Regions from separate parts of the Photobacterium sp. GB-36 genome, predicted to be linked through region 2. Evidence: predicted binding sites of a transcription regulator. Region 2 holds the regulator's gene; each other region holds the start of a gene.
What was found. The regulator CRP, encoded in region 2, controls carbon source genes, mostly activating them, when cyclic AMP is high. The targets are predictions, from matches to a motif close to TGTGANNNNNNTCACA.
Positions count from the first base shown of each region.

Region 1: C9J46_RS08800 (CidA/LrgA family protein) is a predicted target of CRP. The motif match lies at 1,107-1,122, and genes of this name have one in related genera.
Region 3: udp (uridine phosphorylase) is a predicted target of CRP. The motif match lies at 1,044-1,059, and genes of this name have one in related genera.
Region 4: C9J46_RS06280 (CTP synthase) is a predicted target of CRP. The motif match lies at 1,047-1,062, and genes of this name have one in related genera.

Region 1 is NZ_PYNY01000007.1:66,252-68,462, reverse strand. Features, by position in the region: gene sbcB (exodeoxyribonuclease I) at 1-282, shown strand, start outside; gene C9J46_RS08805 (hypothetical protein) at 522-1,043, shown strand; gene C9J46_RS08800 (CidA/LrgA family protein) at 1,169-1,513, shown strand; gene C9J46_RS08795 (CidB/LrgB family autolysis modulator) at 1,510-2,193, shown strand.
Region 2 is NZ_PYNY01000008.1:18,442-20,652, reverse strand. Features, by position in the region: gene C9J46_RS09545 (DUF1338 domain-containing protein) at 1-703, shown strand, start outside; gene C9J46_RS09540 (hypothetical protein) at 758-940, opposite strand; gene crp (cAMP-activated global transcriptional regulator CRP) at 1,130-1,762, opposite strand; gene C9J46_RS09530 (OsmC family protein) at 2,142-2,211, shown strand, end outside.
Region 3 is NZ_PYNY01000002.1:176,801-179,011, reverse strand. Features, by position in the region: gene udp (uridine phosphorylase) at 117-884, opposite strand; gene C9J46_RS02515 (zinc/cadmium/mercury/lead-transporting ATPase) at 1,280-2,211, opposite strand, start outside.
Region 4 is NZ_PYNY01000005.1:19,865-22,075, reverse strand. Features, by position in the region: gene mazG (nucleoside triphosphate pyrophosphohydrolase) at 112-924, shown strand; gene C9J46_RS06280 (CTP synthase) at 1,143-2,211, shown strand, end outside.

The DNA.
Region 1 (2,211 bases), on a different contig from region 2:
ATTATCCGTGAAACAGCGCCCGATCAGTTAGCTTCCCTTGAAATCAATGTCGATGACAAGCGTATTAAGCCGCTGTTATTCCGCTATCGTGCCCGTAATTTCCCAATGACGTTAAGTTATGAAGAGCAAATACGTTGGAAGCATCATTGTCAGGATTTCTTTGAGGTGAATATGCCAAAGTATATGGAGAACTTTGAGGCAGTCGCCTACGAACATGAATCTGACGAAAGTAAGATGAAGGTTTTACACTCACTTTATGATTATATATCTAAATTGGTTTAAGCCTTTTTACTAACACGATAGCGATGAATGAAGCCTATTACGTGACTTTCTTTTTGAATGTCGCGAATAGGCTTCTTTTTTTTAAGATTTTTATGTAGTGATTTATTTGATGATTACGTCATTAACGTTAACAATTAAAGACAACAATAAAACGGCTCACTGATTTGCGTTTATTAATAACGGAATAGCGATCATTGATACCGTGACGCTCGAGATCTATTAAGCGTTAGGTGTGCACTATGACAACACAAACCCTATTGAAATGTTATAGCTACGACAAAATAGATTTTTTTCCTGAAAAGCATCTATTGATATGGAAAGATCATACGCAAACGTTATTAACGCGAGAAGAATCTCGGTTATTAGAAGTGTTATGTCTCTGCGCTGGAGAAGTGATTGGAGCCGATTCACTCTACCGTAAAACGTTTACATCATTAGATGCGTTTGAAGAAACCAGTGATCACAATTATGACTTGAACTTACTACTGGTATCACTCACAGGGAAGTTACAATGTAACGGAGTAATGGCGATACCTATCCATGTTGTGCCTCACTATGGCTTTCGTGTCCCATTACCTTCGAAAACATCACGTCGACTGCCTTTTACTACCCGCCCTTGCCCTCGTGCTACCCCCTCTAAAAAAAAGCCATTGTTATTCAATAAGGCATGGTTTAAGTATGTGGTAATTGATTTTATTTGGCTAAAAGTGACGATTCTTTTGACACTTGCCGCGCTCATTGGTCTATTTTTGTGGAATTAAGCATCAATAAATATCACGCGATCTACATTTTTTAACGAATTATCTAAATAATGCTCTTTTTTGTGTGACAAATAACACGTTTATTTGTATGATAAATAAAATTTTCTAGCATTACTTTTTTTACTATGGATTACATTCGATCTTTTGCCATTGTTATGTTTTGCTTTTTACTTGGTCAAGGCATACAACATCTGACTCATTTGCCGATCCCTGGCAGTATTATTGGCTTGTTTTTACTGTTCTTTGGCCTCGTTACTGGCATATGCAAAACAAAATGGGTCGATAAAACCTGTAATTTACTCATCAAACACATGGCATTGCTATTCGTGCCTGTTGGAGTTGGCTTAATAAACTACCTTGGTTTAATTAAGCACAATGCAACTATCATCTTTGCGAGCACATTAGGCAGCACATTAATTGTATTGCTTGTGATCGGCCTTGCGCTTCATCATAAGGAAAAAGAGTCATGATCTGGTTAGTTGCAACGCTAGTGGTATTTTACAGCATGCGCTATTTAGCAATAAAGATTCGTAATCCACTTTTTAATCCATTGCTCATTTCGCTGATTATTTTAATCGCTGCACTGCATTGGTTACAGGTGCCGTATGAAACCTACTTTGCAGATAACGAAATAATTAACTATTTGTTAGGTCCTGCGGTAGTGGCCTTAGCCTTACCTTTATATCAGCAACTGCCTTTAATTAAGCGTAAGTGGAAAACAATTTTAAGTGCCTGTTTTGTTGGTAGTATCTTGTCGATGACATTTGGTACCTCCATTGCGTTTTTAATGGGTGCTGATGCTCAACTTGCAGCCAGTATTTTACCTAAATCTATTACCACACCACTTGCGATGGCCGCTTCTCAACAAATTGGCGGGATTCCTGCGATTACAGCAGCAATGGTGATTATTGTTGGTCTATTTGGTGCGGTGTTAGGTTATCCAGTGATGAAACTGGTCCGTATTTACCATCCGTTAGCAAAAGGGTTAACGATTGGTACGGTATCTCATGCTTTAGGTACAGCAAAAGCTGTCGAAGAAAATTATCAAGAAGGGGCATTTAGCTCATTAGCGTTAGTGATCTGTGGGATCATGACAACGTTACTCGCTCCCATCATGTTCCCTATTTTAGAACACCTGTTTTTCCACTAAGTTATTCCTATCTCATGT
Region 2 (2,211 bases):
AGATGCGCCACTTAGAAATGATCATATTGCGTTGCGTACCTTTGCACTACCTAAATGTGGTTTAGCAAGATTAGCGGCTCCATTTATTGCGGTAGGTTATAAACCCAAAGGTCGATATCATTTCAAAGCGAAAAAGTTATATGCAGAGCACTTTGAACATCCCGATCCTTCTGCGCCTAAAGTATTTATTAGTGAACTGCAATTAGGATTATGTTCAACAGAGTTACAAACAGAAGTACGTCAGCTTGTCGATCAAGTTGATGATGCTTATTTTGCTGATCCTGCTTTTCTTTCTCAAGGTAAACCATGGCAATTAAGCCGTGATAGTTATCAGTTTTTAAATGCAGAAAGTGAATATGCAGGGTGGGTGGCAGCGCATGGTTTTGGTGCTAATCATTTTACTGTTGATATTAATCAGCTTGAGCAATTTAATGAAATTTCTGAAGTGAACCATTTTCTCGAATCAAGTGGTTTTGACATTAATCAGGCGGGAGGTGCGGTAAAAGGCGATCCTACTGTGATGTTAGAGCAATCAGCAACCATGGCTGATAAAGTCATGGTCACGTTTTCTGATGGTGAGATGTTGGTCTCTGGCGGATTTTATGAGTTTGCTAAACGTTATTTACAGCCAGATGGTGAGATTTATACCGGATTTGTAGAAGCTTCGGCAGATAAGATCTTTGAAAGTACTTATAACTCTTGAACAGTGTAAACAATGCAATAAAAAGCAGCCAATTGGCTGCTTTTTTTAAATCTGTTAATTATCGAGGGGAGATCCCCAAATACCACTGTCTTCAACAGGACAGCGACGTAAACCTGTTTGCTGTTCTAAATAACAACGACGGTCACTAAAGCCTGTCATCTCAATAGTTGTAGGTTGAGGAGCGATAGCGCCAGGTACAGTGGTGTAGCTATTCGGGGCAAAACGTTCAATATCCATATAAAAACCAAAAAAAGATGAAGTCCATTCATTGCTTGAATTTAGCATTTAATTTGAGCAATACAAGTTAATTAATGGCATTAATGACACACTTTTTAAAGGTATTTATGGGGTGGATTATTAATCAATAAGAAATAAAAAAGCCGCAACAGTGTGCGGCTTTTTTCGTACGGTTAAAGACGTTAAAAATTAACGCGTACCGTAAACAACAATCGTCTTACCGTGAGCAGAGATTAGATTCTGCTCTTCAAGCATTTTTAGAATACGACCCACTGTTTCACGAGAACAGCCAACAATTTGACCGATTTCTTGACGAGTGATCTTAATCTGCATGCCATCAGGGTGCGTCATTGCATCTGGTTGTTTTGCAAGATTTAGCAATGTCTGTGCGATACGACCTGTAACATCTAAGAATGCCAAATCACCTACTTTCTGGCTTGTCACTTGTAGGCGACTTGCCATTTGAGCAGATAAGCGCATCAGAATATCAGGGTTAACCTGAATTAACTGACGGAATTTTTTGAATGAAATTTCTGCTACTTCACAAGGACTTTTCGCACGAACCCAAGCAGTACGCTCTTGATCTTCTTCGAATAAGCCAAGCTCACCAATAAAGTCACCTTGGTTTAGGTAAGAAAGGATCATTTCCTTACCTTCTTCATCCTTGATTAGTACAGCAACAGAACCCTTCACAATGTAGTACAACGTTTCTGCTTTCTCACCTGCGTGGATCAGCGTACTTTTCGATGGGTACTTGTGAATATGACAATGGGAAAGAAACCACTCTAAAGTTGGATCTGTTTGCGGTTTACCTGGAACCATATTACTAACTTCCTCTGCATTTGTTGCCCAACAGCATTGGTTTCTTTTCTAACTTTTATCACGAGAAAAAAAACTGCCTACTGATAGGGTATCCATTCAGCCGCTGGGCTGCAAGCTAACTTGAATAAGTTAGAGTGTATCCTTTTTCTGCGCCTTTTTCTTGATATTGATCTAGTAGATTCGTTCATTTCATATGGATAACTGTGCACAGGATCACAATGCGGCGAGATAATTTTAAGTGGTGCGATAAGTAATGATTATTACGACGATTTTTAGAGAGGAAAAAAGTTGTTATTAAGGCGGAGAATTAGGATTTACATTCATTATTTAATCAATAAGACTAGAGACAATTATTGGGCGTTTGAATAAGGATTAAGCGATGCAGTCCCGAGTAAAATGGGTAGAAGATATGACTTTTTTAGGTCAATCTAGCTCCGGTCATAGTGTAG
Region 3 (2,211 bases), on a different contig from region 2:
ACTGGTCATGTCACAAACCTATTTATTTAAACCTTTTTATTCATGACAGTATTATTGAAAATAAAAAAGCCGCTCCTAAGAGCGGCTTTCTAATATAACACTTTAAGACTTAAATCTTATTCAGCTAACATTTTACGTGCAGCTTCTACCACGATCTTAATTGATTTCGCTTCTGTTTCTTTTAGCGTTGCGTGATCTGGGATCTCTTTTTGTGTACGGTTAATAATAACACCTGCCACACAACCTGCACGTAAACCAGAACTTGCACACATGGTTAATAGCGTTGCTGATTCCATTTCAAAGTTAAGCACGCCCATTTCTTGCCACTCTTTCATTGAGCCTTGGAAACGACGAACTACGCGACCTGAGAATGTGTCGTAACGCTCTTGACCTGGGTAGAACGTATCACTTGATGCTGTTACACCCGTGTGTACTACAGCATGCTCATCATCACATGCTTGCTTCATTGCCGTTGCAACACCAAAATCAGCAACAGCTGGGAACTCCATTGGTGCGAAATGCAGACTTGCACCATCTAAACGCACTGAGCCTGTCGTTACAATCATATCGCCTGGGTTAATGTTAGGCTGAATTGCGCCTGTTGTACCTACACGTAGGAAAGTGGTTACACCTAACTGCGCTAATTCTTCAACAGCAATAGAGGTTGATGGACCACCGATACCCGTTGAACACACAACCACTGATTTACCGTCTAATTTAGCGCGAAATACAGTGTACTCACGAGAGCTTGCTAAAAACTCAGGGTTATCCATTAAGTTTGCAATTTTCTCAACACGTGCTGGATCACCGGGAATAATCGCTAATTCTGCACCATTAAGATCAGCTTTATTAACACCTAAGTGGAAGACTTTATTATCAGACATAATGTTACCCTTTAATTTAAACAGCTCTGTTGTAGGTTCAGAGTGATTCTTATGAGTTATTACTATTTTAATCAATTTTTTGATAGAAAGAGTCAAACATACTGCAACATGCTCTATCAAAAACATGTGGTAACAATAACCAATGATTCAATTACTTTTAGTGATTATGGTCACATCAATAAAAAGCAATTGAAAAATATGTTACATAAAAGTCTGATATTAATCACGCGAAAACGATATCTTATTGCCGGAATCACAAAAATTCGTTTTCTCGCGCATGTACTCTTTACTCTGTTTACCTGCCTTATAGCGAAAAAAAACGGCATGATAAACAATACATCATTGTTCGTATCATGCCGTTTAGACTAATCACTAATGCTCAGAGCGATTAGTTTTTACTTTTCGCTTTGCGGTTTAAAGCGTAATAAACGTAATGCATTCAGTGTTACTAACGCTGTTGCGCCACTGTCTGCAAGTACTGCAACCCAAAGCCCTGTAAAACCAAATAAGGTTGTAACAAGGAACACCGCTTTTAAACCTAATGCTAAGCTGATGTTTTGACGAATATTACTCAATGTCGCACGAGACAATTCAATCATCACTGGCAATTCTGAAACTCGGTTATGGGTAATTGCTGCATCGGCAGTTTCTAATGCTACATCTGTACCACCGCCCATCGCCACACCAATTGTTGCTGTTTTCATTGCTGGTGCATCGTTAATACCATCACCCACCATGGCAACAGAATGTAGCTCACTTAACTTGCGTACTTCTGTCACTTTATCTTCAGGTAATAGCCCTGCACGAAAATCAATATTAATTTCTTTAGCAATCGCAGCTGCTGCTCGTGGGTTATCACCCGTCAGCATCACTGAGTTCACGCCAATGCTTTTCAGCTTAGTGATCGCTTCTAAAGCATCACTGCGTAAATTATCACGCCATGCAACTAAACCCACCGCTTGCTGATTACGAACGGCAACCACCAGCGTTTTCCCTTCGCTTTCTAGATCTAACGCTTGCTGTTGCTGGTTATCCGTTAGCACAATGTGCTCTGGTAGGCGATCGGCAGCACATAACATAAAGTTATCGCCTTCGGTAACACCTTGAATACCGCGGCCAGCTAGTGCTTCACGATTTTCTGCTTCAACAACAGATAATGATTTTTCTCGAGCAAGGTTAACCACAGCCGTTGCTAGTGGGTGTAACGAACCGGATTCAACAGCGGCTGCTTGACGTAATAATTGATCGGGATTGTTATCCCAGCTAATTAAATCCGTCACGACAGGTTTACCTTCCGTTAGCGTACCTGTTTTATCAAACGCGACAG
Region 4 (2,211 bases), on a different contig from region 2:
GATGATTGATCGTTGCTATGAATTTCTAAATTAGTTTTCTAGTATTAACTATCGAAGTTTTGGCGCTTTAAAGTTAGCAGCTGAAAGCGCCATTTTTAAAGAGTTGATGGTATGGAAAATAAAAAAGCATCTCAGATGGAACAATTATTAGCAATTATGTCTCAGTTGCGAGACCCACATCGTGGTTGTCCGTGGGATTTGAAACAAAACTTTGATTCAATCGTTCCCTATACCCTTGAAGAAGCCTATGAAGTGGCTGATGCCATCGAGCAGAAAAACTGGAACGATGTAAAAGAAGAATTAGGTGATTTATTGTTTCAAGTTGTTTTTTATAGTCAGATGGCCAAAGAACAAGGGTTGTTTGAATTTGACGATGTAGTGGCAGGCATAAGTGAAAAGCTGGTCCGTCGTCATCCCCATGTTTTTAGTAATGCTGATTTTGATGATGAAGCAGCCGTTCAACAAAACTGGGAAGCCGAAAAAGCCAAAGAGCGCGCAGCTAAAGAGCAAGATGTGAGCTTGCTTGCTAATATTCCAAACGCATTACCGGCATTAATGCGTGCTGATAAAATTCAAAAACGCTGCGCGAATGTTGGTTTTGATTGGGATGAATTAGCACCAGTGGTTGATAAAGTAAAAGAAGAGCTTGATGAAGTGATGGACGAAGTGATTCAAGCGGTGCCAGAACAACAACGAATAGAAGAAGAGCTCGGTGATCTACTATTTTCAGTGGTGAATTTAAGTCGTCATTTAAAAGTAAAACCAGAGATGGCATTACAAAAAGCTAATAAAAAATTTGAAAAGCGTTTTCGCCAAGTGGAAGAAAGTGTGCTAGAACAAGGAAAGATCATTAGTCAGTGTTCATTAACTGAGCTAGATGAAGCATGGAATAGTGTTAAAGATAAAGAAAGTAAAAATCAGTAATTAAAAATTCAGCATGATTTTTAAATGCATTATACCATTATGGTATTGTTTTGGTTGTTAAAGCTTGATATTTCAGTGGCATAACGCTTACTTGATTTGAAGCAAAAAAAATCAAATGGCGGTGTGATAGTTTTCACGTTGTGGCGATAAATGGTGTCTGGTATACTAATTTCCCGTCCAGATACATTTATCCTCTACACCAATCTTCCAGGTTAAACATGACTACGAATTACATTTTTGTTACGGGCGGAGTAGTTTCCTCTCTAGGTAAAGGCATTGCTGCTGCATCACTTGCAGCGATTTTAGAAGCACGTGGTCTTAACGTGACTATGATGAAGCTTGACCCTTACATCAACGTTGATCCAGGCACAATGAGCCCAATTCAACACGGCGAAGTATTCGTTACGGAAGACGGTGCAGAGACTGACCTAGACTTAGGTCACTACGAGCGTTTCATTCGTACCAAGATGACTAAGCGTAATAACTTTACAGCTGGTCGTGTGTACGCAGACGTATTACGCAAAGAGCGTCGTGGTGATTACTTAGGTGCAACGATTCAGGTAATTCCTCATATCACTAATGAAATCAAATCTCGCGTGTTAGCGGGTGCTGAAGGTCATGATGTAGCAATCGTTGAAGTAGGCGGTACTGTGGGTGATATTGAATCACTCCCATTTATGGAAGCTATTCGTCAATTAGCCGTAGAGCAAGGTCGTGAAAACACCATGTTCATGCACTTGACACTTGTTCCTTACCTAGCAGCGGCTGGCGAAGTGAAAACTAAGCCAACTCAGCACTCAGTAAAAGAACTTCTTTCTATTGGTATTCAGCCAGACATCTTAGTGTGTCGTTCTGATCGTATGATCCCTGCCAATGAGCGTGCAAAAATTGCCCTGTTCTGTAACGTGCAGGAAAAAGCTGTTATCTCAATGAAAGATGTAGATTCAATCTACAAAATCCCACAATTAATTAAGTCTCAAGGTCTTGATGATTTAGTGTGTAAGCGCTTTGGTATTACAGCACCAGAAGCTGATCTTTCTGAGTGGGAACAAGTTATTTATGAAGAAGCGAACCCTACCTCTGAAGTCGTTATTGGTATGGTTGGTAAGTACATTGAACTGCCAGACGCATATAAGTCAGTTAACGAAGCACTTAAACACGCGGGCCTGAAAAATCGTCTATCAGTAAAAATCAAATACATCGATTCTCAAGATGTTGAGTCAAAAGGTACAGAAGTACTGGCTGGCCTTGATGCAATCTTGGTTCCAGGTGGTTTTGGTAGCCGTG